3 regions of the Rhizobium sp. 11_C7_N12_5 genome follow, and region 1 is predicted to be linked to each of the others. Evidence: predicted binding sites of a transcription regulator. Region 1 holds the regulator's gene; each other region holds the start of a gene.
The links. The regulator LexA, encoded in region 1, represses DNA repair genes until DNA is damaged. The targets are predictions, from matches to a motif close to TGTTCNNNNTGTGTTCNG.

Region 1 (9,631 bases):
TCGCGCCATTCTGGGCGGTGGCTGCGCCGTGCACCAGTTCACCCGCATCGGTCGGCAGGCTTTCATCGGAGGACTTTCGGCTGCAAGCTACGATGTCATTCCCTACGGCATGCTGAACGGAAATCCAGGCGTGCTGTCCGGCCTCAACATTGTCGGCATGACGCGCGCAGGCATAGACCGCGCGGTCATTCACCGAGTTCGACGCGCCTACAAGGGTATCTTCGAAGGCGAAGGTTCGATCCGCGACAATGCCGCGGCGATCCGTGACGAATATGCCGATTGCAAGGAAGTGATTGAGATCCTCGATTTCATCGCAGCCGATAGCGATCGCGCGCTGTCGTCGCCCAATCGCGGCAAGAGCTGACGGTGGTCTCCGCCGGCCAAGACGGCAAGGGTAGGTTGGCGATCATCGCGGGCAGTGGTTTTCTGCCGGCTTACGTTGCTGAAGCTGCCCGCCAGGCCGGCGAAAATCCTGTCATCATTGCGCTGACGAACGAGGCGGATCGGGATTGGTCCGCTTTCGATCACGCCAATCTCGGTGTCGGCAATTTCGCCGGCCTTGAAATCACGTTCCGTCGCTATGGCGTTGACCGGGTCGTCATGTCCGGCGGCGTCGCGCGCCGTCCGCCTTGGCGGGAGGTGCATCCGACGTGGCGCGTGATCAAAGAATTACCCTCGACTATCCGCACGCTTCTTTCCGGCGGCGATAATGCCGTGCTGCAGATGGTCATCCGCTTGATCGAGGCCGGTGGCGTCCGCGTCGTCGGTGCGCACGAGATTGCGCCCGATCTGCTGGCGACCACCGGGCCGCTCGGGCGGCACGCGCCCTCGCAAGAGGATTTGCGCGATATCGCCCAAGGTGCGAAGGCAGCCGACGCGCTTGGGCTTTTGGATGTCGGCCAGGGCGCCGTCAGCGTCGGTGGCCGTGTCGTGGCGCTTGAGGGCGCCGAGGGCACGGACAAGATGATCGAGCGTGTTGCCGGCTTGCGCGCCGAGGGTCGTATATCGACACGCCGTCGCGGCGTACTGGTCAAGCTCTGCAAGCCGCAGCAGGATGTGCGCGCCGATCTGCCCTCGATTGGTGTCTCGACCGTGCTGAACGCCAAGAAGGCCGGCCTTGCCGGCGTTGCGGTGGAAGCGGGCAGGGCGCTGGTTCTCGACCGTGAGGCGGTGATTGCCGCGGCCGATGAAGCCGGCATCTTCGTCTGCGGTATCGATCGTGGTCTGAGCGCGGAGGGCTTCATGTGAGCGGCGCTCCCTTGAAGCTCGCTGTCGTTGCGGGAGAGGTTTCCGGCGATCTGCTGGGCGGCGATCTCGTCGCGGCGTTGAAGCGGCGCCATGGCGGTCGCGTGGAGTTGATCGGCGTCGGCGGCGAGGCGCTGGAAGCGCAAGGCCTGCGCTCGCTTTTCGACTATTCCGAATTGTCGATCATGGGCTTCATCCAGGTGATCAAGAGACTGCCGAAACTGCTTGCCCGCATCCGGCAGACGGCCGAAGCCATCATAGCGGCCAAGCCCGATGTGCTTCTGATCATTGATAGCCCGGATTTCACCCACCGCGTGGCGAGAAGGGTGCGCAAGGCATTGCCCGGCCTTCCGGTCGTCAACTATGTCTGCCCCAGCGTCTGGGCGTGGAAGGAATACCGTGCGCGGGAAATGCTCGCCTATGTCGATCATGTGCTGGCCGTGCTGCCGTTCGAGCCGGAAGCCATGCAGCGCTTGGGCGGGCCGGCGACAACCTATGTCGGCCATCGCCTGACGGTGGACGTCGATCTGCTGAAGACGCGCCGACAGCGCGCGGTGCGCGGTACGAGTGCTGCCGACGCCCCAATGACGGTCCTTCTTCTCCCCGGGTCTCGCGCTTCGGAAATCCGCCAGCTCCTGCCGGTTTTTGAGCGGGCTACCGATGAACTTAGCCGGCGAAACAATGGCGTCCGGTATCTGCTGCCGACGGTGCCGAGGCAGGAGGCCCTAGTGCGGTCGCTTCTCGAAAATTGGCGCATCAAGCCGGATATCCTCGTTGGTCAGGATGCGAAGTGGAAGGCCTTTGCGCAGGCGGATGCCGCCATGGCAGCGTCTGGCACGGTAATCCTGGAGTTGGGGCTTGCCGGGGTTCCGGTGGTCTCGACTTACAAGACGGAATGGCTGGCCAGATTTGTGATGGCGCGCATCAAGGTATGGACGGCGGCCTTGCCGAACCTGATTGCCGACTACGCTGTCGTGCCTGAGCTCATCAACGACATTTTGCGGCCCGGCCTGCTGGCCCGCTATATGGAGCGCCTGTCGAACGACACGCCTGAGCTGTCGGCAATGCTCGCAGGCTATGATGTCGTCTGGCAGCGCATGCAGACGGAGGAGCCGCCTGGTGACAAGGCGGCCGCCATCCTCCTGGATGTCTTGTCCAATAAAAAAACCGGTCATTTCTGACCGGTTTTTTGTTTCAAGTCCGGAGCTTAGCGCTTGGAGACCGGAACGTATTCACGCGGCGGTTCGCCGGTATAGAGCTGGCGCGGACGGCCGATGCGCTGATGCGGATCCTCGATCATCTCGTTCCACTGAGCGATCCAGCCGACGGTACGGGCAAGCGCGAACAGTACGGTGAACATGGTGGTGGGGAAGCCGAGGGCCTTCAGCGTGATGCCGGAGTAGAAGTCGACGTTCGGGTAAAGCTTCTTCTCGATGAAGTATTCATCGGTCAGCGCGATGCGTTCCAGCTCGATCGCGATGTCGAGCAGCGGATCGTCCTTGATGCCGAGTTCGCCGAGAACCTCATGCGCCGTCTTCTGCATGATCTTGGCGCGCGGATCGTAGTTCTTGTAAACGCGGTGGCCGAAGCCCATCAGGCGGAACGGATCGTTCTTGTCCTTGGCGCGGGCGATGTATTCCGGAATGTGGTCGACAGAGCCGATTTCCGTCAGCATGTTCAGCGCGGCTTCGTTGGCGCCGCCATGAGCAGGGCCCCAGAGGCAGGCGATGCCTGCAGCGATGCAGGCAAACGGGTTTGCGCCCGAGGAGCCTGCGAGGCGAACCGTCGAGGTCGAAGCGTTCTGCTCGTGGTCGGCATGCAGGATGAAGATACGGTCCATGGCGCGTGCCAGCACCGGATTGACGACATACTCTTCGCAGGGAACGGCAAAGCACATGCGCAGGAAGTTCGATGCGTAATCCAGATCGTTCTTCGGATAAACGAAGGGCTGGCCGATATGGTACTTGTAGGCCATGGCGGCAAGCGTCGGCATCTTGGCGATCATGCGCAGGCTCGCGACCATGCGCTGATGCGGATCGGTGATGTCGGTCGAGTCGTGGTAGAAGGCTGACAGAGCGCCGACGCAGCCGCACATGACGGCCATCGGATGCGCGTCGCGGCGGAAGCCGGTGAAAAAGCGCGACATCTGCTCATGCACCATGGTGTGATGCACGACGCGATAGTCGAAGTCCTTCTTCTGTGCGGCCGTCGGCAGTTCGCCGTAGAGCAGCAGGTAGCATACTTCGAGGAAATCGCCGTGTTCGGCCAGCTGTTCGATCGGATAGCCGCGATGCAGCAGAACGCCTTCGTCGCCATCAATATAGGTGATGCTGGACTCGCACGACGCGGTCGAGGTGAAGCCAGGATCGTAAGTGAAAGTGGAGGTGTTCTTATAAAGGGCACCAATATCAATGACACTCGGGCCGATGGTCCCGGTTTTGACCGGCAGGTCTACCGTCTTCTCACCCCAAGTTAGTTTCGCGCTTTGTTCCGTCATGCTGATCCTCCAAGATTTGGCGGGATTGACGCCATAAAAAGCGCCAAAAGGTTAAGCGACTACCGACTAGCTATATGATCCAGAGCCTAATGCCAAGTTATCCTAATGCCGAATTGTGCATTGCGGTATCAACTTTTGGGCAATGCAGTAGGGCATTTGATCCCCCTGTTCCGGTAAATGGCGCAATTTGGCAGTGGGTGTGCCGATTTTGGTTGAATTCACCGAATGGTGACGGCAAAAATCGCGTCATAGCTGTAGTTTTGCGTGAGGCAGGCAGTGAATGCCTAATTTAGAGGCACCGGAGCAGCAGGAGGATGGCAGGAATCTTCCTGGGCCTGCAGAGCCTCACCATGCCGCCACGCCCCTTGTTTCTCGTGCCAAAGCGGAGCAGCGGGAGCGGACGCAGGATCAGGCGCCGCCGGTCGCGCGTTTCTACCTGGCTGTCAGTCGCATCAGATCCTTTGTTTGGCGCCTGATCGAAGAGGAGGCCGCGCATGGTCGTGCCATCCTGTTTGCGCCGATCTATATGGGCCTCGGCGCGATCTTCTGGTTCAAGGCCGATATCGATCCGCCGCCGCAGACGGTCCTTGCTGCGCTTCTGGTCCTGGCTGGCAGCTTTCTTTTCAGGCGCGAAGCGGGCCGCGTGCTTCGGCATGTCCTCTTCGCCGGCATGCTGGTTTGTCTGGGCATGGCTCTGGCACAGTGGGAAAGCTGGCGGGCATCGACCGTCATGCTCGACTCGGCTGTGACCACGACCGTCACAGGTCGGATCGAAAGGCGAGAATCCTACGATAACGGAGGTTGGCGATACGTCGTCAAAGTCGACAAGACAGAAAAGCCGGCCATTCGCAGACCGCCGGAGCGCGTCACCATTTTCGTGCGCAAACAGGCAGAACCGTTCAACCTCGGCGACCGCATCCAGGGCAAGGCGCGACTGACGCCTCCGGCCGGACCTGCTCTGCCTGATCTCAACGATTTCGCGTTCAGTTCCTATTTCAACGGCATCGGTGCAAACGGCTTTGCCTTTGGAAAGCCGACCCTTCTGTCACCGGCCAGTGATGTTGCGGCGGATTCGGTGTTGGATAAGGCGGATATCTGGCTTGCCGGCCTGCGCAACAGCATAGGCGACAGGATTAGAAGGACCTTGCCCGGTGACACCGGCGCTTTCGCGGCCTCACTTGTCACCGATGAGAGACGCGCGCTTTCGGACGAAACGACCGAAGCGCTGCGAATGGCCGGGCTCACGCATATCATTGCCATTTCCGGCCTCAACATGGCGCTTTCGGCCGGTATCTTCTATATCGGCCTGCGTTATCTGTTCAGCCTGTTTCCCGGCATGGCGCAGGCATGGCCGACCAAGAAGATAGCCGCTTTCGGCGCGCTGGTAACCCTGACGGCTTACTATCTCATTTCCGGCTTTGGCGTGTCGGCCGAACGCGCCTTTATCATGATGGCGATCATGCTGGTTGCCGTGCTCTTCGACCGGCCGTCGATCAGTCTGCGCAACGTTGCGCTCTCGGCAATCGTCATTCTCAGCCTGTCGCCGTCGCAGGTGCTCGGACCGAGCTTCCAGATGTCCTACGCCGCGACGCTGGCGCTGGTATCCGGCTACACGCTTTGGAAACGGCGCCAGCATCGGGAAAATATTCTTTCGCGCTCCAGGCTCCTGAGCCCGTTGCTGTTCGTTACGCGCTTCTTCGGCAGCATATTGTCGACCTCCTTCATTGGCGGCGCGTCGACGGCGATCTTCTCGATCGAGCATTTTCACCGGTTGGCGACATACGGCCTTGCAGCCAATCTCGCTGCGATGCCGATCGTCTCCTTCGTCGTCATGCCGTTTGGCATGGCGGCCATGTTGCTTATGCCATTTGGCCTCGACGGGCCCTTTTGGCAAATCACCGGCGAGGGACTGGAGTTGGTCATCGCTATCGCCAAAACGGTGGCGGGATGGGGCGGCGATATTACCTTCGGCCGCCAGCCCGCCTGGCTTATGCCGACGTTCATCACAGGCTTTCTGCTCATGACGATGTTGCGAACGAGCGTGCGCCATGTGGGCCTGCTGTTGCTGCTTTCTTCCCTCGGCGTGGCAGCATTCGGCTCTGGCGTGCCCAAACCGGATCTTATGATTTCCGAGGATGGTGTTCTGGTTGCCTTGCGACAGGACGACATACTGGCAACAAATCGCGAAAGACCGCAGGCTTTCATTTTCGAACAGTGGCAGAGGGCGCTGGTTGCGAGCGAGCATCAACCTCCGACTATCCTTCCTGTTGACAGCCGCCTTCCCCAGATCAGCAAGACGGATCATCGCCGGCGATTGAGCGTCGAAGAGCAGGGCGCAGTTCGCAAGGCAATGGATGAAGCACTCGACCAGGCCATGCAGGGCAGTTTTGCTTGCCAAAAGGGCGCATGGTGCGTCGCGATGCTTGAAAATGGCGCGATGCTGGTCACCATCGAGGACGCAGCTTACCTGTCGCCGGCCTGCGATACGGCCAATATCGTCGTCACTCCCGTACGACTACGCCTGGATCGCTGCCGCTCCGGCGCCATGCTTTTCACAGGCGCCACATTGCGGCAGACAGGGTCCATTGAGATGGACCTCAGCACCGACAAGCCAAATGTGGTAACTGCGTTCGAAAATCCACAGCGCCCATGGGCTCGGCACAGAACATACGATTGGCGCACAGGCACATTCGGCGCGCCGATCGTCCGAGCATCACCGGTCAGTGATAACGGCGAATGAGGCCAACGAGCTTGCCTTGCACCTTGACGCGATCCGGCCCGAAGATGCGGGTTTCATAAGCGGGATTGGCTGCCTCGAGCGCGATGGAGGCCCCCTTGCGGCGGAAGCGCTTCAACGTCGCTTCCTCGTCGTCGACGAGCGCGACGACGATATCGCCCGGATTGGCAGTCGTTGCATTGCGAATGATGACCGTATCGCCGTCAAAAATGCCGGCATCGATCATTGAATCGCCTCTTACTTCCAGCGCATAGTGCTCGCCCGAGCCGAGCATGTCGGCAGGGACGGTTATGTCGTGGGTATTGTTTTGGATGGCCGAGATCGGAACGCCAGCGGCGATGCGGCCCATGACCGGTACCGAAACAGAACTGTTCTGGTCGTCGTTCGCCACTTTTGGCGGAGCAGGCGGCGCAACTGGCTGGGGTTTGCCGAGGCTGCCTTCGATGACGCTCGGCGAAAAGCCGCGGCGCGGCTGCAGGCTTGGATTATAGGCATCCGGCAGCTTGATGACCTCAAGCGCTCTGGCCCTGTTCGGTAGCCGGCGGATGAACCCTCGTTCCTCCAAAGCCGTGATCAGACGGTGAATACCGGATTTGGATGCAAGATCCAGCGCGTCCTTCATCTCGTCGAAAGATGGTGGCACGCCGGACTCCTTCATCCGTTCGTGAATGAAGAGAAGCAGTTCCTGCTGCTTGCGCGTCAACATCGTCTTGGAACCCCAGAATCGAGAAAAGCGTGAAACAAATCCAGAACGGACACTATATGTTCCATATGTGTTCCGCAAGTACTTAAATTTCGGTAAAGCTTTGCACGGACAGTTAAATATTCGACATCACTGGGTGGACCCGATAAAAGTCTCATATGGTTATATTCGCGCTAACATATCGGAAAACATAAGGAAATGCTGTTTAGTCCTTCATTGGGCGCATGCAGCCTACCTTGAGTAGCTGACGCATGGATGAAAGCCATTTTCACGACATGCGAATCCGGTACCGATCAAAGAATCAGCCGCGTGATCTGGCGTCTTCGACAGGACATGCGGTGTCTTGCGCCTCTATCGTCTTGCTTTCATCTTGAATTGGAGGATGGATGGGCGCAAACCTGCGGGCGCAGGAAAATAGGAGACATCATGACTTTGTCGCCGCATCCGCTGGATCATCTCGTATTGCCGACCGTCAATCTCGCTTTGGCGCGCGAGCGGCTCGGCAAGCTCGGTTTCACCGTCGCTCCCGACGCCCGGCATCCGTTCGGCACCGAGAATGCCTGTGTCTTCTTTGCGGACAAGACCTATCTTGAACCGCTGGCAGTGGCATCCCCCGAGCAATGTGAGGAGAGCGTCGGCGCGGGGAATGTCTTCGTTGCGCGCGATCAGGCCTACCGCTTCCGGCTCGGTGAAGACGGCTTTTCAGCCGTGGTGTTCGGCTCGGAGGATGCTGTCGCCGATGACGAGCGCTTTCGGGTAAGCGCCATCTCGGCGGGACGCATGCTGGATTTCTCGCGTCCCATGAAAATGCCGGATGGAACGGAGACCGTCGCCGGTTTTCGTCTCGCTTTCGCCGCCGATCTGCGTGCGCCGGATTTTCTGGCCTTCTGCTGCCAGCGCATCAATCCGCTGCCGGCCGATCGCAGCGTGCTGGAGCGCCATGAAAACGGCGTCACCGGCATTGCGCGGGTGGCGATATCGACACCCACCCCGGCCGCATTCCGCACTTTCTTCGAAGCGATCGTCGGTGAACCCTGGATATCGGAACATTCTTTCGGTCTGACGATCAGGGCGGCCAATGCCGATATCGAGCTCCTGACGCCGGCAGGCATGGAAGCGTTTTACGATTTGCCTGTTCACTCGGACGATCCCGGCTTGCAGGCGCGCGCAATCCTTTTCAAAACACGCGATCTTTCCGTGACATCGTCGCATTTCGCTGCTAACGGCGTCACCTACACGCGTAAGAACAATCGTATATTGACAAGGCTGGCCCCCGGACCGGGCGCCCTGTTCGCCTTCGAGGAGATAGCATGAGCACGAATTCTGAAGTGATCGTCGGCGAGGGAGCCTCCAAGGTTCTGTTTTCCAACACCGCCAAGCTGTCGCTTATTGCTGGTCCGTGTCAGATGGAAAGCCGCGAGCATGCTTTTATGGTTGCTGGCGCCCTGAAGGAACTCTGCGGCAAGCTTGGCATCGGCCTTGTCTACAAATCCTCCTATGACAAGGCGAACCGGACTTCGCTCTCCGGCAAGCGCGGAATCGGCCTTGAAAAATCCATGGAAGTCTTTGCCGATCTGAAAAAGGAATACGGTTTTCCGGTCTTGACCGACATTCACACGGAAGAGCAGTGTGCTATCGTCGCAAAGACGGTCGATATCCTGCAGATCCCGGCCTTCCTGTCGCGCCAGACAGACCTGCTGGTTGCCGCCGCCAAGACCGGCCGCGTCGTCAACGTCAAGAAGGGACAGTTTCTGGCTCCCTGGGACATGAAGAACGTGCTTGCCAAGCTGAACGACAGCGGTAACCCGAACATTCTTCTGTGCGAGCGCGGCGCCTCCTTCGGCTACAATACACTGGTCTCCGACATGCGCTCGCTGCCGATCATGGCGGCGATGGGCGCGCCGGTGATTTTCGATGCGACCCATTCCGTGCAGCAGCCCGGCGGGCAGGGCGGTTCGACGGGCGGCGATCGCCGATTCGTCGAGACGCTGGCGCGCGCCGCCGTCGCCGTTGGCGTCGCCGGCGTTTTCGTCGAGACGCATGAAGATCCGGACAATGCGCCGTCGGACGGCCCGAACATGGTCTATCTGAAGGATATGCCGCGGCTTCTTGAGAAGCTGCTTGCCTTCGACGCCATCGCCAAGGCTTGAGAAATATCAGGCATTCAACAGGCTGACATGTATTTGCGTTACGGGGCCTGCAGGAGTGCGAAATCGGGGTGCGGAGCGGCATTGTAATTTCCGCGTCTTCGATTAAGACCATTTCAATCGATTTATAAACCAGCGAGCAGGAAGCTATCATGACCGCAATCACCGACATTATCGCCCGCGAGATTCTCGACAGCCGTGGCAATCCGACTGTCGAAGTCGATGTCTACCTCGAAGATGGCAGCATGGGCCGCGCGGCGGTTCCGTCGGGTGCGTCGACCGGCGCGCATGAAGCCGTCGAG
Region 2 (9,631 bases), 2.1 Mb from region 1:
GTCGCCGGCGATGAGGATCTTCGCATTCTGATAGGCCGGCTTGTTCAGCACGAAATCCGGATTCGGCGAACCATCTTCGTTGTAGCGGGCTTCAGCGAACAACCCCGTACCGAGACCGGTGCGCTTGATGGTCTTCAAATAATCCTTCGGGATGATCATGTCGGTGTCGACATTGACGACCGGGAGCGGTGCTGCAACACCGGTCAACTTCACGAACTTGTCCATGGGGTCCTGCCTTCATTTTCGTCTAAGCACGAATTATCCTGCCAATAGAGCAAATCCGGCCCGAAATGAAGGAGAATCTTGGAGATGCTCTAAAACCGGCGCTTTGGTCGCAATCCGCCTTCAGGAACATGCCTGGGATTGGTGCGAGCGCATTCGACAGTGGGCAATAGGCTGCCCCTGCCCTGTGTCCGACCTCAGAGATCGATAATCGTGCCGCGACCGTCGTTCCAGATGCGCATTTCGCGCTGGCTGTTCGTCTTGGCGCGCACCGGCGCAGGCTTCATGCGGAGCGAAATCGCACGGGCTGCCATGAGCACGGTCAGGATACCGCCGACGGCAAGCGTGAGCGAAACGGTAAACAGCGCCATGGCTGCAAACACGGTGATACCGGCAAGAGCAATGAACAGGGAACGGATATTCTGCATGGTCGAGACCTCTCTACTTACGGCAATGTGGTCCTCTTCCTTTCCATCTGCAAGAGGAGCATGGCTTTTTGTTGGCTTGCCTGCCGATTAAAAGCGCGGCAAAACGACACTATGAGCCAATCATCCTTCTCTCGTCCCGCCCGCCTGCGCCGCTCGGTGTTGAGCGTTCCCGCCATCAACCGGCGCGCTCTGGAAAAGCTTGATAGCCTCGATTGCGATGCCGTCATCTTCGATCTCGAAGATTCCGTCTCGCCGGAGAAGAAGGCCGAGGCGCGGGATAATTTACGGAGATTCTTCGCCGCCTCGCCGCTATCAGGCAAGGAGCGGGTCATTCGCATCAATGCGCTTTCCTCCAATTTCGGTGCCGACGATCTGGACCTGGTTCTGGCGCTCGAGCCGGATGCGGTGCTGTTGCCCAAGGTGGACGAGCCGCAGGACGTGATTGATGTCAGCGACAGGCTGGCCGAGGCGGATGCGTCGGAGAGCCTGCGCATCTGGGCGATGATCGAGACGCCACGCGGCATCCTGAATGCGGCTTCGATCGCCGAGGCCGGGCGCACGTCGGGCAGCAGGCTCGATTGCTTCGTCGTCGGTCTCAACGACCTCAGGAAGGAAACCGGCGTGTTGCCGCAGCCGGGCCGCGCCTATCTCGTTCCCTGGCTGATGCAGGTGGTGCTGGCCGTGAGCGCCTACGGGCTTGAGGCCCTTGACAGCGTTTTCAACGATTTCAAGGATATGGAGGCGTTCGACGCCGAATGCGGCCAGGGCGCCGCCATGGGCTTTTTCGGCAAGATGCTGATCCATCCGAGCCAGATCGAAGCCGCCAACCGGCATTTCGGTCCGGATGCAACAGCCATTGCCGAGGCTGAGGCCATCATCGGCGCCTTTGCCGCGCCGAACGCTGCTGATCTCAATGTCGTGAACCTCGGCGGGCGGATGGTGGAGCGGCTGCATCTTGTCCAGGCAGAGAGACTGGTTCATAAAGCTCGCCTGATCGCAGCACGCCATCACCCTTCGACACGCTCAGGGTGAGGGCTGATATCCTACGAAAGACGCTTTGATGAAACTCTACCGCTTCCTCACCGGGCCCGACGACGCTTCCTTTTGCCACAAGGTATCAGCGGCGCTGAACAAAGGCTGGGAACTGTCGGGCTCGCCGACCTACGCCTTCAATGCGGCGACCGGCCAGATGCAGTGCGGCCAGGGTGTCGTCAAGGAAGTCGCGGGAAAGGATTACGATCCTGAGATGAAGCTTTCCGAGCAGTAAGTACCGGGTACCTCGTGCCCTTCCCCTGACCGTCCTGCGGTCGGGGTCTGATGTCATCGATCCGTCGCTTCTTCCGCGCTTTCCTCGATGCGCTCCATGTCCTCGTCGCTCAGGCCGAAATGATGGCCGATCTCGTGGATCAGGACATGGGTGATGATGTCGCCGAGGGTTTCCTCGTTTTCCGCCCAGTAATCGATGATCGGCCGACGATAGAGGCGGATCTTGTTGGGCATCTCGCCGGTCTGGGCGGTGAAGCGCTCGGATATGCCGCGACCCTCGAAAAGGCCGAGCAGGTCGAAGGGCGTTTCCAGCGCCATGTCCTCGAACACATCGTCATCGGGAAAATCCTCGATGAGGATGATGAGGTTGCCGGTGAGCGAGCGAAATTCGTCCGGCAAGTGGCTGTAAGCCTCCATGGCCAGAGATTCGAATGTGCTGATTGAGGGCGCGTGGCGGTCCCGCCAATCCTCGCTCTGGTCAATGCGAGCCATGAATGCTTCCTTCCTTCGCTGGTCATATAGAGCCTTTGCGTCGCTTTTACGAGTGCGGATTAAGGCAAAGGAATATTTTCTTATAAATTGGTGTTGACTCTTTTTCCGACCTCTGGAATCCATAAGAACATAACAGGAACATAAATGATCTGGAGATAACGTCATGGCCGAAGCCGCCGTGGCGCGGGAAACGTTTTTTGCCCTGCGTGAAACTATTGCCCGACTTGAAGGCAGGCCTATACCGGCGCTGGCCGCGGCGGCGCGCGAAACGCTGGCGGAGAAGGGGAGACCCGGTTTTGCAGGTGTTGCCCAGCCATTGCTTGCGACCGGCGTCGACGACCTCGATGCGGCGATGCAGGGCGGTGTTCCCCTTGATGGTCTGACCGAGGTCCGCTCGCTGGGCCTGCGCGATGCGGGGGCGGCCAGCGGCTTCGCCCTTGCTCTTGCCGCGCGGCTTCATGCGCAAGCTGCCGGCACTGCTGCCGTATCCCCGGTTCTGTGGATCGGCGATACGGTCGCCACGATGGAGGCGGGCCTGCCCTATGCCATCGGTATCGGAGATTTCGGACTGGAGCCGACGGCATTCCTGCAGGCTTCGCCACGCAAGCTGGAAGATGCGCTCTGGCTGGCGGAGGCAGCACTTGCCAGCGCCGCCTTTGCGGTCGTCATCCTGGAGGTGCGCGGCAATCCCGCCCGCTTCGGGCTGACCGAAAGCCGGCGGTTGGCGCTGAGGGCCAAGGCGGCGGAGCGGCCCTTGTTTCTGTTGCGGCAAGGAGGCGAGGAGGAGGCAAGCAGCGCCCTCTTCCGCTTCTCTGTCGAACCCGCGCCGGCGCAGGCGCGGCCCCTGCCGGACGGATCGGTGCTTGGCGGCAGCATCGGTCATCCGGCCTTTCGTCTGACCTTGGAAAAGAGCCGCAACCCGGCGCCTCTTTCCATAACCCTGGAGTGGAATGCCCATGACCGCCGCTTTGCCCTTGTCCCCGATGCTCAGCACCCTGCCCTTCCCGGCGAACACGCAGCGCATTCTGGCGCTGACCTTTCCGCATCTGCCCACCGACCGGATCGCCCGCAAGCGCTGGGGCCTGTCCTGGCGTTCGACAGGCCGGCTTGAAACGCCGCCGCTGGTCTGCGCCGGCAAGCTGAACAATACCATGCGGCTGACCGCGCTCAACGAGCGGGCGGAGATGATCGGGCTGAAGCCGGGCCAGGGCGTGGCCGAGGCGAGGGCAATCTGCCCTACCCTCGATGTCGTCGAGGAGGAACCCTCGGCGGATCGCAAGCTGCTGGAAGCGATCGCCGATTGGTGCGATCGCTATACGCCGCTGGTGGCGATCGACGGCAAGGATGGGCTGTTTCTCGATATTACAGGCTGCGCTCATCTCTTCGGCGGTGAGGAGGCGCTGCTCGAGGATATATTGATCCGGATTTCCCGGCTGGGGCTCGACGTGCGCGGCGCCATTTCCTCGGCGCCAGGCCTGTCCTGGGCGGTCGCCCGTTTCGAGGAAAGCCGCATCGTTCCCCCAGAAGCCATGGAGGAGGCGTTGGCGCCGTTGCCGGTGGCTTCGCTGCGGCTTGGCGAGGAGACGATCGCCGCGCTGCAGAAGCTGGGGTTGAAGCAGGTGGGCGATCTTCTGGCCGCACCACGCGCACCGCTTGCCCGCCGTTTCGGCGCATCGCTGCTGTTGCGGCTCGATCAGGCCGTTGGGCTGGTCGAAGAGCCGATTTCGCCGCGCCGGCCGGTCGCGCAATTGTCTGTCGAGCGCCGGCTTGCCGAGCCGGTACAGGCGGAAGCCGATATTCTGCAGCTCGCCCGCCAGCTTGCCGAAACGCTGAAACCGGGTTTGGAGGCACGCGGTGTCGGAGGCCGCTCCTTCGAGCTTTTGCTGTTCAGGGTGGATGGGGCGGTATTCCGCATTGCCGCCGGGGCATCGCAGCCGCTGCGGGAGCCGAGCCGGATCGCCAGCCTGTTCACCGAGCGTTTTACCGCCATTCATGACGATCTCGATGTGGGATACGGCTTCGAGATCGTCCGCCTGAATGTTCTGCAGCATGCACCCTTCGATGCGATGCAGGGTGATTTCGTTGGAGAAGGCCGGCAGGGCACGTCGCTTGCTGCCTTCGCCGACCGGGTCGCGGCGCGGCTGGGACCGGATTGCCTGCAGGGTTTCGAGCTCAGGGAAAGTCATATTCCCGAACGGGCCGCCCGACCGGTGCCCGCCATGGAAATCCTCGCCGCCCATAGGCGGACAGGCAGCGACTATGCCGGCCACGGCTTTTTCCGGGGTGAACGGCCGCTACGGTTGTTTCGCATGCCGGAACTGATCGAAACCGTTGCCGCCGAAGTACCTGACGGGCCGCCCCGGCAATTCCGCTGGCGGCGCGTCATGCATCGGGTAAGCCGAGCCGAAGGGCCGGAGCGGCTTTCGGCGGAATGGTGGATCGAGGAGGAGGAAACGCCGGCCCGCGATTATTTCCAGGTCGAGGACGAGGAGGGCCATCGTTTCTGGCTGTTCCGCAAGGGTCTCTATGGCCGAGGCGAGACGGCGCCGGACTGGTACATGCACGGAGTTTTCGCATGAACGCGCGTCCGAGCTTTCACGAGCCTGTGCCCTTCTTCGAGATCGGAGTGAGAACGAACTTCTCCTTTCTCGAAGGAGCCTCGCATCCGGAGGAGATGGTGGTACAGGCCGCCCGCCTGAAGCTTTCCGGATTTGGGATTGCCGACCGCAATTCGGTTGCCGGCGTGGTCAAGGCACATGCGCATACCAAGCTTCTCCAGATGAAATACAAGGAAACTATCAAGGAGAATCTGGAGCTTCGAGCCAAAGGGAAGCCGGAAAAGCCGCTCCTGAAGCCGGTCGCTTTCCAGCCCGGCGCTCGCCTGGTCTTTTCGGACGATACGCCCGACATTCTTGCTTATCCGCAGAATCGCAAGGGTTGGGCGCACCTTTGCCGGCTGTTGAGCGCCGGCAATCTCAAGGCTGAGAAAGGCTCCTGCAAGCTTGAAGAAGCCGACCTGATGGTATGGGGTGACGAGATGATGCTGGCGCTCGTTCCCGACGCTGAGAGCGTGGAGACGCCGGAAGGGCAGGAGAAGCTGGAGCAATGCCTGGCGCGGCTATGGATGCGCTTCGGCAGGAAGCTCCATATGGTGCTGTCGCCTGCCTATGACGGGCGGGATCGGCTGGTCTTTGCCACGCTCTCCATCATTGCATTGCGCAACGGGGTGCGGCTGATCGCCAGCAACCAGCCGCTCTATCACGCAACCGAACGCAAGCCGCTTGCCGATATCGTCGTTTCGATCCGCGAGCATGTGACGATCGCGGAAGCGGGCTTCAGGCTCGCGGCCAATGCCGAGCGCTATCTGAAGGGTGCTGCCGAGATGGCGCGCCTTTTCAGGGATTATCCGAAGGCCGTGGCCAATACGCAGAAATTCTTTAGTCGGCTGTCTTTTTCGCTCGATGAGCTGAAGCATAATTATCCCGACGAAAGTGTTCCGGGCGAGGCGGTTTATGAAACGCTGGAGCGGTTGACGCGGGAGGGTGCGAAATGGCGCTATCCCAATGGAATCTCTGAAAAGGTCGCCAAACAGATCGATCATGAGCTCAAGCTCATCCGCGAACGGCAATATGAGCCTTATTTCCTGACGGTGCATCGCATCATGGAATATGCCCGCAGTCAGAATATCTTGTGCCAGGGGCGCGGCTCTGCCGCCAATTCCACAGTCTGCTACTGTCTTCGAATTACCGAGGTCAATCCGGAGATCACGACACTTTTGTTCGAGCGTTTCATCTCGACGGAGCGCGAGGAGCCGCCGGATATCGATGTCGATTTCGAGCATGAGAAGCGCGAAGAGGTTATTCAGTTCATCTACCGGCATTATCATAAGGAGCATGCCGGGCTGACGGCGGCGGTGACCAGCTATCGGGCACGCTCGGCCGGTCGCGAAGTGGCCAAGGCCTTCGGCTTGTCGGAGGATGTGCAGTCAGCTCTTGCCAGCGGTGTCTGGGGCTGGTCGACGGAGGAACTGTCCGAACGCGAGGCCAAGCTTGCCGGTCTCAATCTCACCGACAAGACGACACGGAACGTCCTTTCCTATGCCGCGACGCTGATGGGGTTTCCGCGTCACCTGACTCAGCATGTCGGCGGCTTCGTCATCACCAGGGATCGGCTGGACGAGGTCGTGCCGATCATGCACACGGCGATGGACGATCGCTACATGATCGAGTGGAACAAGGACGATCTCGACAATCTCAACATATTGAAGATCGACGTCCTGGCCCTCGGCATGCTGACCTGCCTTGCCAAGGCTTTCGACCTGCTGCTGCTGCATTACGACGTTAAGAAGGAACTCGCCGATCTCGGGAGTGGCGAGTATCCCGACCGCGTACCGGTCTATGACATGATCTGCCGTGCCGACACGATCGGCGTCTTCCAGATCGAAAGCCGGGCGCAGATGAGCATGTTGCCGCGTCTCAAACCCCGCAGATTCTATGATCTGGTTATCGAGGTAGCGATCGTCCGGCCCGGTCCTATCCAGGGCAATATGGTGCATCCTTATCTCAAACGACGGGATGACGTTCTTCAGAATCGGCCGATCGATTACCATCGGCCTGAATTGAAGGCGGTTTTGGAAAGAACGTTAGGTGTTCCCCTATTTCAGGAACAGGCGATGCAGATTGCCATTACAGCAGCCGGATTTTCGGCGGCAAAAGCTGATCGTTTGCGCCGGTCCATGGCAACGTTCAAGCGGACAGGAAAGGTTGACGAATTCAAGCAGGACCTGGTTTCGGGCATGGTCGCGAACGGTTACCCTCAAGACTTTGCCGAACGCTGTTTTAGCCAGATTGAAGGTTTCGGCGAATATGGTTTCCCCGAAAGCCATGCGGCTTCGTTTGCCTTGCTCGTCTACGCCTCTTCCTGGCTGAAGACCTATTATCCCGATGTCTTCTGCGCGGCGATCCTCAATGCCCAGCCTATGGGCTTTTATGCACCGGCGCAGCTGGTGCGCGATGCGCGCGAACATGGCGTCGAGGTGCGGCCGGTGGATGTCAATCATTCCCGTTGGGATTGCCTGTTGGAGGAGGCGCGCTTCGATCAAGACGCGGTCGAGCCCCGCCATGCGTCGATGCGCGGCCACATCAAGACGAAATGTGCCGTCCGCCTCGGCTTCCGGCAGGTCAAGGGCCTGTCGGATGAGGAGATGGAACAGCTCGTCGAGCGTCGCGGCGATGGCTATCGGTCCGTGCGCGATCTCTGGCTGCGCTCCGGGCTTGCCAAGTCGCAGATCGAGCGCCTGGCGGATGCCGATGCTTTCGGTTCCATCGGCTTGAGCCGGCGTGAGGCGCTATGGGCGGTTCGGGCGCTCGATGCCGGCAGCGCTGCGGAAACACTTCCCCTCTTCGATCTTGGCGACCATACGGACCTGCAGCTCGAGCCGGCGGTCGCACTGCCCGAGATGCTGCCCGGCGAGCAGGTCATCGAGGACTATCGCTACCTGTCGCTGTCCCTGAAGGCGCACCCGGTTTCGTTCCTGCGTGCCGACTTCGCCAACATGGGCATCGTGCAGAACCGGGATCTGCCCAATGTGGCGAATGGGAGGATGGTGACGATCGCGGGTCTGGTGCTGGTACGCCAGCGGCCGGGCTCGGCGAATGGGGTGATCTTCATGACGCTGGAGGACGAGACGGGTGTCGGCAATGCAATCGTCTGGCCGAAAATGTTTGAAAAATACCGCGCCATCGTCATGGGTGCGCGGCTGGTGAAGATTCGCGGCCGCCTGCAGAGCGAGAGCGGTGTCATCCATGTGGTGGTCGACTATATCGAGGATATGACCGCGGCGCTCGGCATTCTGCAGCGCGAGGCACGGCGCTTCGGCGTCAGCGACCGGGCGGATGAGGCGCTGCGGCCAACCATGGACCACCGACAAAAGAAAAGACGTGTATCGCCCGACCCGCTGGAGCGCGAGGCCGGGGCAGCGACGGAAGGCCGCACCGATATTGTCGAAACGGCGAAGGTGATGCCGCGAGGCCGCAACTTTCATTGAATGCAGGGGTTTGCATCCGGGGCCCATAGGCCACCGGTGTCGCCTGCCGATCAAAATGAATCGTTTCTTTCTTGACAAAGAGCGTCTTCTTTAGCAGATAACAAGACAGCAAGTGTCATGTTTGACGGGCTGAGCGAAGAATGCTGGTTTGTAGCTGTAATTACATCACCGACAAGGAAATCCGGGACGTCATCAACGAGTTCCTGGATGAGGACTGTTGGCAGCTCATCGTCCCCGCCAAGGTTTATCACGCCATGTCGAAGCGCGGTCGCTGCTGCGGATGTTTCCCGAATGTCGTTGATATCATTATACAGACAACCGAGGACTATCATGCCCGTCGTCACTCGACGGAAGCAGAAATATTTGATTTCATGTCCCGCTTGAAAAAATTTCATGAAGACAGCAGGAGAGCGGACATTGAAAGGCGACAAAAAAGTCATCGAGCGGCTTAACGAGGCACTGTTCCTCGAGCTTGGCGCAGTTAATCAGTATTGGGTCCATTACCGACTTCTCGAAGATTGGGGCTATACCAAGCTGGCAAAGAAGGAGCGTGCGGAATCCATAGAGGAGATGCAGCACGCAGATCGCCTCGTTGCCCGCATCATCTTCCTCGAGGGACATCCGAACCTGCAGACGCTGGCACCGCTGCGTATCGGCCAGAATGTCAAGGAAGTGCTGGAGGCCGATCTCGCTGGCGAATACGACGCCCGCGCGGCCTACAAGAAATCGCGCGACATCTGTCATGACGCCGGCGACTACGTCTCGATGAAGCTGTTCGAAGAGCTGCTGATGGATGAGGAAGGCCATATCGACTTCCTGGAAACCCAGCTCGAGCTGCTTGGAAAGATCGGCGAAGCCAAGTACGGCCAGCTGAACGCCGATTCTGCCGACTCAGCAGAATAACTGGTATCACGAAGCCGGCCGCTTTTTGAGCGGCCGGATCCCCCCGTTCAGTCTTCGGCCTGCAGACCCGCCAGGTGCTCGAATTCGGCGACCACCTGTTCGTAGACCGATCGCTTGAAGGCGACGATAAGCTCGGGCAGCGTTGCCATGGGCTTCCATCCCCAGGCGTCGAATTCCGGTTCATGGCCGCCCGGCGGTGGGTTGATGGCGATTTCGCTTTCGTCGCCGTCGAAGCGGAAGGCGAACCAGCGCTGGGTCTGGCCGCGGAATTTCC
Region 3 (9,631 bases), on a different contig from region 1:
CTCGAGCGAACGACAATGTCCCAGCGTCGGCCAGCGGGGCTAGTTGTTGGCCAAACGCGGCACGGGCCAACCGTTTGCTGCCCATTCTCCGTCTCATCCAGTCTTCGTTCTGCCGTTTGACATGCTGCAAGCCGCTTGTGCCAGACGACAGTTCGCTCAGCAAAGCGGTTCTAAGTTGGTCCAGTTCACTGTGGGACGCGAAATAGTCGATAGCCGTTGATGCGGGGCCTGCGAGGTGCTGATCTTCTGTCTTTAGGTTCTCGGAGATGAATTCCTTCGCCCTTTCCGCAGTAGCGGCGATTGCCGTTATCAGAGAACCAAAACTCGTATTCGACCAATCCAGGATGACTACGGAGATCCCGATCTTGGATCCAGCAGCTCTCACGTCACGTGCTGTTTGGGCGCCGATTTCCGTTGTGGCGCCTAGAACCCATAGATCCAGCTGGCCCGTATCATCGTTCATCAGGTCAATGAGCTTGCTTTTTACCTCGTTGGGAGGCACTGCGTTTTCATAGCGTTTCGCTTCGAAATAGGTTTCTCCTGCGTCAAACGCGGAATCGCCGTCGCGGCCGCGTTGACTTCCAGCCCTCGCTAGCCGAAAAGGTTGACCAAGCAAATTCGTCAGCAAAACGGCCACGAGCCCTTCAAAACCGGTTGGACCTGAATGGTCTAACTTCAAAAGCCCGGCTCTTAAGTTATCGGAATGGGCCTGTTCGAGAGCGATCATCTACGACTCACCTAGTGAGGTTATGGCAATGTTTTTTGTTCGCCGCCTATGCTGATTTTCGGATAGAACTCGTCGCATAAGATCTGCCTGTTGGCCGGCGATAACAAAGTCTATCTGCGCTCCGCCGATTTTATATAGCTAAGTCATCATCTAAGCTTGCGAAGGCGATCGGTAAGCCGCTCTTTGGTCTTGCGGTCTCTCAATTCCATATAAAAAGGGCTGTAGCTGTTCGATTGGGTGAACAATCCCTGGACGAGCTGTCCTGATTGGAAGCTCTCTACGAGATAGATATGCGCGGTGTCGCCATCCACGCGATCGCAATAAAAGTATCTCAGCGGTTCGTACAAGAAGTAGAATTCTCCCTGCGTAAAACTTGTTTCGCCGACTGGCAACGATTTGGCTGGCACTTCGGTGGAAACTCCAGAAGCGAGATTGGTATATCGCACCATTGTACTCATGCTGGTGAGTTCGAATTGCGCGTTTTACGAGAGTATTTTTGCGGTTATTCCCTTTATAGAGAGCCGGATTTCCTTCGCCGTTCCCCTCTTTATGAAATACTCGTCAGGAGGAGTGAGCAGTTCGTCGACAACAATGGTTTCCTCTCTGGTCTGGTCGAGTGGTACGAGTTCGGATGCTGTCGCGTTGATGACATCACCAAGCGATCGTCCCGACTGGAATTTGCTCCGCTCGACATAATAGGTCATTTGCGTCTGTTCATCCGGGAGTTGGATGTTGCTGCCGTCCTTGTAAGCGACACTTATGCTTTCGACACAGTTGGTCCGCGCATTCTCATTAGCCACCGATACCTCCAGCCCATCGAAGGTTGGCGCTCCCGGACTGCTTACTACGAGGTAGGTTGAACTTTGATCGATCCCCGGCAAGCCAGTCGGCATCAGCTCTATGCCAAATAGATCGATGTTATGGTCTTTGGCTGCGGCGATGGCCCCGCTCTGAAAGCCGGAGGTGCTCACGAAGACAGCCTTGTTCACACCGGCGTCTCTGGTTTTGGTCACGAAAGCATCGATCGCGTCGACGGAAATCGGACGCGACTTGTCTTTGATCTCGTATCCGATGAGGATGGAATGCATTCCGGCGGTCACCGTGGCGAGCACGTCGAACTGCCGATTTCCCAGTTTCACGTTCCATTGCACGTCAGCGCCCGGTATTGTTATGCGCTGAAGGGCGGCGGCAAGGATTTCGATGTACTTATCTTTAGAGATCATTATGCGTTCACCGATTGCTATAGACGCAATGGTGGATCCGTCATTGTTATTTTGCAACCCCTAGGGGCGAATGTTTTGCTGTTTAAACCAGGGCTCCTTTTCATAAGTACTAGGCCAGGATTTTTCATCGAAGGCGCGTCCCTGGATGCAGATCAAATCTTCGTTGTCGATGTGCCAGATCAAAATAGGAATTTGCAAGTCGTCCGATCCGGTCCCATCCAGGCGTAGAACCAACTTCGGGCGTCATGTCGCTCAGCGAAAATCCAAGAGATTTCACCGTGTCTCTTTTTGACAACCGTTCCATATCCAAACAACGCCGTCGTACCAGTCTATTGCGCTTTTCGCCTTGGTATTGTTTTTATGCTTTTCCCGAGACAGGCTAAGGAAGGCTCCCAGAATGGCCGGCAGGAGCATAAACGGTATAATCGTGAAGACATCAGGATAGAAATACAGGCCTAGGGACGGCAAACCCACGAGTGCCAATCGATAGACTAGCAGATGTCGTTGTATGGCGGCTCTCATCGGCGGCAGTAAGACGGGAATTTATTATTTGGCAAGATCATATCGAAGAGATGTCGCAGCGCAGCGGTCATAGTGAAGCACCTCACCGAAGGGTCGACGTTATTTCCGTTTCCAGCCGGAATTAGTCAATCGAATAGTTGAAAGTGCCGCAGAGACCAACGCTGTTGATATCGTGCGGCGGTTTGGCGGATTCAAAAACGGCAACGCCAAGCAATTGATCGCCAAGCGATGACTGTTCGAAAAAGACGATATATCTGGCGGGTTTAGTCTTCGGATTTCCGCATAAAGTATTGCCGTTTAACAGTATGTCCGGATCCTTAGCGATTTTGAAAACTTCGGCGGTCGTCTTTTGCTCGGGTGCAAAATCCCATTGCCTCCACGATGCGCCTACTGAAGTCAACTGAGCCCTTTTGCCATTGCCGAATTCGATTGTCATTTTGCTGCCTTCACTCGCGAAAACCGCATTGCCCGAGAGCTTGATGCTGCCCGTTATGGCTTGTGCAGTCCGGCTGTAGGGTGAAAACTTTCGCTTATCCTGCCAAGCGTGATGCTCGATCGCGGATTGCGCAGGCGCCTGTGAACATACGAGCGTCATCGCAAACGAATAAAAGACAAATAGACTGGCCCTACGAAATGTCATCTGCTTCTACCCAAAAATCTGCGCGCCAACGTTCAGGCAGCGGGCTTGCTTAGCAGCGCTTCCGAACCACTTTGTACCTTCTTGCCCGCTTCTTTCGCAAGAGTTCCGGACACGCCTTGTTCCATATACCGGCTTTTCCGATCCTTTCATGCTCGTTAAAAGCGCGGTTGATTTCAGCAAACGAGCAATGGAATGGTGGCTTCTCAGGCGTCTATGAGCTTAATCTCATACCCATCAGTCCACTTGAGCCGCGTCAACGAACGCTTGAATCGTCTCGTCGAGATTTGCCTCGTTTTGCGTCCATCGAGGCCCGCTGAGGAGGTCGCTCGGCCATTGGCGAATGCGCACCAACCCGCAGGTTTCGCCAGCTTTCTCATCAACGGCGACCTGAAGCGTGCCGAACAAGATATCATCGGGAAGCTGGTAGATGCTGACCCGGTGGAAACGAAGCCCTGACCTGCCGCTAATCTCAGATATCAGCAGCGGGTCCGCTTCTTCGAGCTGCATTTCGTCCGGCCCCATCCAGTAGAAGTCGATCTCCTCATTGGCATAATCGATCAACGTGTCGACCAGCATGCGCATACGCTCAAGATGCAAGCGCAGGGTTCTCGACTTAGCTACCTTGTCGACGCCGATCTCATCGTAACAATGCCGCTCAGCGAAGCGAATAAAATCGTCGAATGCCTTTGCATCGCTCTGGCTGATCGTCAGCATGCCGTTTTTCGGAGACGGTGCTGCTGCGGGTTTCCCACTGAAAGGGATTACATTTCCCATCGTTTGCTTCCTTCAGGTCTGATCCATGCTCGGTTGCCAACCTCGCGTCATGCCCTTGCTCATCACGGCAGAGGCAAGCGAAAGCTGACGGCGGAGGTGCTGGATGCGCTGCACGAGGTCAGCGACGGCCGCCCTCGCGTCGCCGTCATGCGCGGCGATGATCGCCTCGATCGGATCGGGTTCCAGTTCTTCGGGTACGGCAGATTCAGCATTCACGACGCACGTCTCCATTCCGCCGGAGCGCGGCGGTTCTCATTGTCAAATTGTCGTCAGGTGTCAGGCGATCAGGAGTTCGGCGATCTCTCCTCGACGTTCGCTGCATTTGATGCCTGGCGCATTTTGCCTGGCAAAAGATTTCCAAGGCATTTTCGATATGACAGACGAAGTATTTTTCGTTGCTGTCCATGACAGCTCCCGACATTTGTTCTATAAATGTTCTCATTTCCAAAAAGAGTCAAGCGTGTCGGTAAAGAGGGCAGATGAGGCAAATTTTGATAGGTATCGCGACGGTTTTAGCTGTGGTTGGTCAGGCGCGTGCGACCGGTGTGGACGTACCAGCTCCAAGGTTCACAATTTGCGGCGAGGACAGACGCGTCAACTGCGTTGTCGACGGCGACACGTTCTGGATGAACGGCGTTAAAATCCGCATCGCCGATATCGATGCGCCGGAAACTCACCCGGGCCGCTGCCCCTACGAGCAGCAACTCGGCGAAGCAGCGACCTTTCGCCTTCAGGATTTATTGAATGCCGGCAGCTTTGACCTCGTGTCGGCCGATCGCGACGAGGACCAATATGGCCGGAAACTGCGTTTGATCATGCGCGATGATCGTTCAATCGGATCTGAACTCGTTGATGAGGGTGTGGCTCGTCGTTGGGATGGCCACCGCCGCCCTTGGTGTCCAGAATAGCCTTAGCGAGGATGTTGAGCGAATAGCATAGGCTTTTCGGTGCCAATCAAGTGCCCAGTATAGTCTATCGGAGACCGACCGATCGCAGATCCGCGTCCTGGCTAAGCCGCTCTATGATAAGGGCGTGGTTCGGCTCCCCTCCGGCGGCGGCATTTTTCATTCGGCGCCTTGTCCCAGCTACAGATCGAGGTCGAGTTGCGGCTGCCCCTGGGTCGCGTCGCCAGTTTGATCATTGGTCAGCGAGGATAGCGTCACACCCAGCAAGCGCACGGACCGTTTGAAGGGATAGACGGTTGTTAGAAGTCCTGACGCAGCTTCGAACACATCAGCGATATTCGTGAACGGCACGGTCCCGGTTCGACTGCGCGTCGCCTGGGTGAAGTCCGAATATTTGATTTTCACGGTCACTGTCTTGCCGCTGATGCCCTGCGCATCGCAGTAGCGCCAAACCTTCTCGGCAAGCGGCCTCAGTTCCGCCGTCGCGCGTTCGAGATCATCGATATCCTCGACAAATGTATCTTCGGCGCCGATCGATTTGCGGATGCGGTCGGGGTCGACTTCGCGCTCGTCGACACCGCGGGCGATCCAGTAGAAATACGGTCCGGATTTGCCAAAATGCTGCTGCAGGAAGGCAAGGTCGCGGGCCTTGAGATCGGCACCGGTCTCGATCCCCAATCTTAGCATCTTCTCCGCTGTCGCTGGCCCGACGCCATGGAATTTCTTGACTGGCAGCGCCTCGACGAAGGCCGATCCGTTCTTCGGGGTGATGACGAAGAGCCCGTCGGGCTTGCGCTGATCCGATGCCATCTTCGCGAGAAACTTGTTGTAGGAAACGCCGGCCGACGCCGTTAGTCCGGTCTCGGCCTTGATCCTGGCGCGGATCTGTTCGGCGACCTCGGTCGCGATCTCGATGCCCTTCAGGTTCTCGGTGACATCAAGATAGGCTTCATCCAGGGATAGCGGTTCAATCAGCGGCGTGTATTCAGCGAAGATGGCGTGGATCTGCTGCGATACTGCGCGATAGGCATCAAAGCGCGGCTTGACGAAGATCAACTCTGGGCATTTTCGCTTGGCTGTCACCGATGGCATGGCCGAGTGCACCCCAAACTTCCGCGCCTCATAGCTGGCTGCCGCGACCACGCCGCGCGCCTCGCCATGGCCGACGGCAAGCGGCCGCCCACGAAGCTCGGGATTGTCCCGTTGTTCAACGGAGGCATAGAACGCATCCATGTCGACATGCAGAATCTTGCGCGGTGTGCCGAAGGTGTCCATGGCGATTGCTCACCCTGCCGACGGCCGGGGCCGCCTGACATCCTGCGCGGCAGTTTTGTAGGACGGCCTTTGAACCGAACTGTATGTCACAACAGCAGTCCTTCTTCCGGAGATGGAGCCGGCGGTTCGACGATAACAAGCATGTTGTCGGGAAGGGGACGCTGCAGGTGCTTGACCTCGTCCCAGGATCCCGTGAGCCAGAGGTCGACTTCTTCCGGCGTCGTCAGGATCGCCGGCATGGCCTTGAAATGTATCGGAGCGACGATCTCGTTCGGCGATGTCGTCAGAAACCCGAACAGCTCATATTCACGCTCGCCATCCCTGACCTTCCGAATACCCTTCCATGGCGTCCAGAAGCCCGCGAAAAACATCAACGGTCGGTCCTCGTTACCGGCAAACCAGGCATTCGGGATCCTGCCGCCGGGAACCTTGCTCGCGGGATCCGGCTCCGCAAAGGAGGTGAACGGCACAACGCAGCGGCTTGTCGGCCCAAGCCAGCGGCGCCAGTGCGGCGAGCCGACATTGCGGATATTGGTGACGCCCGGATCGTAATTCTTCACATAGGCTGGCGGGGATGGCATGCCCCAGGTGACACGCGCGATCTCGCGTTGCCCGTCGTCTCCGACGCGGACAATCGGCGCCTGGTAGCCAGGATAGACGTCGAGCGAGGGTTCGTTCCAACCGGCCTTGTCGCTGAACGCCTTGGTGAACTGCATCACGGCGTCGCGTGTCGTCGTGACATTGTACAGATTACACACGCCCCAATCCTCCTGCCTCTCCATCCCAGCCTATTCATACCAGCTTCGGGATGGGTGTGTCGTCGCCTTCGGAATTCTCCGTCGATCTGTGCGAAGACTCCGACCTTGCCCGTTCCCCGATCACTGACGCCGCCGCCTCTTTTACTCTCCCGATTGACTCATGACCCGATAAGGAACAAATAGAGAACATATCAGCCAAGCGCCATATTGCAAACCCCTGAGGAGCCTATCTGTCCAAAATGCCCGAACCTGCCGTCAGTTCCGTCGTCGCCGAGCTTCGAGACCGCATCCAGCGGCTCGAAGGTCCAAGCGGCCGTGTGCGAGAGGTTTTGCCATTCGGTGTGACGGATATCGACAGCCGGCTTCCGGGAGGAGGGCTGGCGCTCGCAGCCCTGCATGAAGTCGCCGGCGGTGGCAACGGCGCCATCGACGGCGCGGCAGCAGCCCTGTTCGCCGCGGCAATTGCCGCCCGCTCGAAGGGCCAGGTGCTCTGGTGCGTGACACGGCCGGACCTGTTCGCGCCGGCGCTGGCCCAGGTGGGGCTGCTGCCCGGACGCGTTATCTATGTCGAGGCCGGTGACGAGAAATCATTGCTCTCCTGCATGGAAGAGGGCCTCCGACACGGTGGCCTCGGTGTCGTCGTCGGTGAGCTGGCGCGGCTGTCGATGACCGCCTCGCGCCGGCTGCAGCTCGCGGCCGAACGTTCCGGCACCATCGGCATTGCCATCCGCCGCTGGCGCCGACAGACCGAGGCCTCCGATTTCGGCCAGCCGACGGCCTCCGTCACCCGCTGGCGGGTTTCTGTCTTGCCATCCTCCCCCTTGCCCGTCCCAGGCGTTGGTCGTGCCCGCTGGTTGCTCGAGCTCATCCGATGTCGCGCCGGAGACAGTGCCGATTTTGAAGTGGAGGCCCCCGATGCCAAGGGTCGTATCGCTCTTCCTTCCGAGCTGGTCCACGGATCGCCTCAGACGGAAACTGGGCGACGCAGCACCTCCGCCTGAGACGCCGCTCGTCCTGATCGGCCGCGAGCAGCGCCGGCGCGTCGTTCTGGCGGCGAACGCGGCTGCGATGGCAGCCGGCTTGCGCATTGGCATGCCGGCGACCAAGGCGCAGGCACTCGTCGCGGACCTCGTCGTCATGGATGCGGATCCGGCCGCCGACGCCGAGGCACTCGACCGCCTGGCGCTCTGGGCCTTGCAGCGCTATGCGCCGATCGTCGCCGCCGATCCGCCTGATGGGCTGGTGATCGACACCACAGGCGCCGATCATCTGCATGGCGGCGAGGCGCTGATGCTGTCGGGCATGGTCAACCGCTTCTTCGCCTCCGGCATTTTCGCGCGGGCGGCGGTTGCAGACAGCTGGGGTGCTGCCCATGCCTGTGCCCGGTTTCTGACAGATCCGACACTTGTCATTCCCACGGGCGCTCAGGCCGACGCTGTCGAAAATCTGCCGATCGCAGCGCTTCGGCTCGATCCCACTATTGTCGCCGGTCTTCGCGTTCTCGGGTTCAACACGATCGGCGAGCTGGCAAGCCAGCCGCGTGCGCCGCTCACCCTTCGCTTCGGGCCGGAGCTCGGCCGCCGTCTCGACCAGGTGGTGGGGCGGGTCACCGAGCCGATCGATCCGGTGCGCACGCCGGAACTGGTTGAGGTCCGCCGGTCTTTCGGCGAGCCGATCGCGGCGGCCGAGACGATTGCGCGCTATACCGCCAAGCTCGTGGACCAGCTCTGTCGCGCGCTGGAAGAAAAAGGTCTCGGCGCCCGCCGCATCGATCTGCTGTTTCACCGGGTCGACAGCTCCTACCAGGCGATCCGCGTGGGAACCGCGACGCCGGTTCGTGACCTCAAGCGACTGACGCGACTGCTCACCGACCGGATCGAGACCATCGATCCCGGCTTTGGCATCGAGATCATGTCGCTGACGGCAACCCATGCCGAGCAACTCATCGAACGCCAGGTAATCTCCTCGCTGGTTGAAGAACCGCAAGCCGATGTGTCCGGGTTGATCGACATCCTTGGCAACCGTATCGGTGAGCGCCGGCTCTATCGCCTTGCGCCCGTTGCCAGCGATGTGCCCGAACGCTCCGTTACCCGCGTGGCGCCGATGACCCCGGACAAGGGCGAGACCTGGCCGGATCATTGGCCGCGGCCAACGCGCCTGTTGCCGCATCCGGAATTGATCGAGACCATGGCGCTCTTGCCGGATCACCCGCCGGTCAGTTTTACCTGGCGCGGCATCCGCCGGTGGGTCAGGCGCGCCGATGGGCCTGAGCGCGTCTTTGGCGAGTGGTGGAAACGCGATGCGGAGCTTGCAGCCGTCCGTGACTATTTCCAGGTCGAGGACGATGCCGGCGAGCGTTATTGGATTTTCCGGTCCGGCGACGGCGAGCATGGGGAGACCGGCAGTCACCAATGGTTCCTGCACGGGATATTCGGATGACGAGCCTGAGATATACCGAATTGCAGGTGACCTCGCATTTTTCCTTCCTGCGCGGCGCCTCCTCCTGTGAGGAGCTGTTCGCGCAGGCGGCCGAGCTCGGTATCGAGGCCCTGGCGATCGTCGACCGCAACAGTCTCGCCGGCATTGTCCGCGCCCATCAGGCGGCCAAGGACACCGGCGTCCGGCTGATCGTCGGTTGCCGCCTGGATCTCGAGGGCGGCCTGTCGGTGCTCGTCTATCCCACGGATCGACCCGCCTATGCCAGGCTTTGCCGGCTGCTGTCGCTTGGCAAGAAACGTGGCGGCAAGGCGAAATGTCGGCTGGATTGGGCTGACCTCGTCGCCTATGGCGAGGGGCTGATTGTGGTC

Region 2: AB8B29_RS16740 (metallopeptidase family protein) is a predicted target of LexA. The motif match lies at 2,532-2,549, and genes of this name have one in related genera.
Region 3: AB8B29_RS33830 (dehydrogenase) is a predicted target of LexA. The motif match lies at 4,309-4,326, and genes of this name have one in related genera.

The regions. Positions count from the first base shown of each region.
Region 1 covers NZ_JBPWPY010000001.1:1,333,169-1,342,799, forward strand. Annotated here, with positions in the region: gene lpxA (acyl-ACP--UDP-N-acetylglucosamine O-acyltransferase) at 1-364, shown strand, start outside; gene AB8B29_RS06675 (LpxI family protein) at 367-1,248, shown strand; gene lpxB (lipid-A-disaccharide synthase) at 1,245-2,426, shown strand; gene gltA (citrate synthase) at 2,453-3,742, opposite strand; gene AB8B29_RS06690 (ComEC/Rec2 family competence protein) at 4,023-6,482, shown strand; gene lexA (transcriptional repressor LexA) at 6,463-7,185, opposite strand; gene AB8B29_RS06700 (VOC family protein) at 7,609-8,496, shown strand; gene kdsA (3-deoxy-8-phosphooctulonate synthase) at 8,493-9,332, shown strand; gene eno (phosphopyruvate hydratase) at 9,482-9,631, shown strand, end outside.
Region 2 covers NZ_JBPWPY010000001.1:3,409,588-3,419,218, reverse strand. Annotated here, with positions in the region: gene leuD (3-isopropylmalate dehydratase small subunit) at 1-225, opposite strand, end outside; gene AB8B29_RS16755 (hypothetical protein) at 420-650, opposite strand; gene AB8B29_RS16750 (HpcH/HpaI aldolase/citrate lyase family protein) at 762-1,682, shown strand; gene AB8B29_RS16745 (DUF1737 domain-containing protein) at 1,711-1,917, shown strand; gene AB8B29_RS16740 (metallopeptidase family protein) at 1,971-2,408, opposite strand; gene AB8B29_RS16735 (hypothetical protein) at 2,572-3,519, shown strand; gene AB8B29_RS16730 (Y-family DNA polymerase) at 3,560-4,987, shown strand; gene AB8B29_RS16725 (error-prone DNA polymerase) at 4,984-8,454, shown strand; gene AB8B29_RS16720 (hypothetical protein) at 8,505-8,747, opposite strand; gene AB8B29_RS16715 ((2Fe-2S)-binding protein) at 8,634-8,906, shown strand; gene bfr (bacterioferritin) at 8,872-9,357, shown strand; gene AB8B29_RS16705 (RNA pyrophosphohydrolase) at 9,405-9,631, opposite strand, start outside.
Region 3 covers NZ_JBPWPY010000003.1:931,780-941,410, reverse strand. Annotated here, with positions in the region: gene AB8B29_RS33855 (hypothetical protein) at 1-727, opposite strand, end outside; gene AB8B29_RS33850 (hypothetical protein) at 874-1,176, opposite strand; gene AB8B29_RS33845 (restriction endonuclease) at 1,210-1,950, opposite strand; gene AB8B29_RS33840 (hypothetical protein) at 2,594-3,112, opposite strand; gene AB8B29_RS33835 (hypothetical protein) at 3,347-3,826, opposite strand; gene AB8B29_RS33830 (dehydrogenase) at 3,899-4,102, opposite strand; gene AB8B29_RS33825 (thermonuclease family protein) at 4,366-4,794, shown strand; gene dinB (DNA polymerase IV) at 4,972-6,066, opposite strand; gene AB8B29_RS33815 (SOS response-associated peptidase) at 6,153-6,824, opposite strand; gene AB8B29_RS33810 (ImuA family protein) at 7,064-7,825, shown strand; gene AB8B29_RS33805 (Y-family DNA polymerase) at 7,740-9,263, shown strand; gene AB8B29_RS33800 (error-prone DNA polymerase) at 9,260-9,631, shown strand, end outside.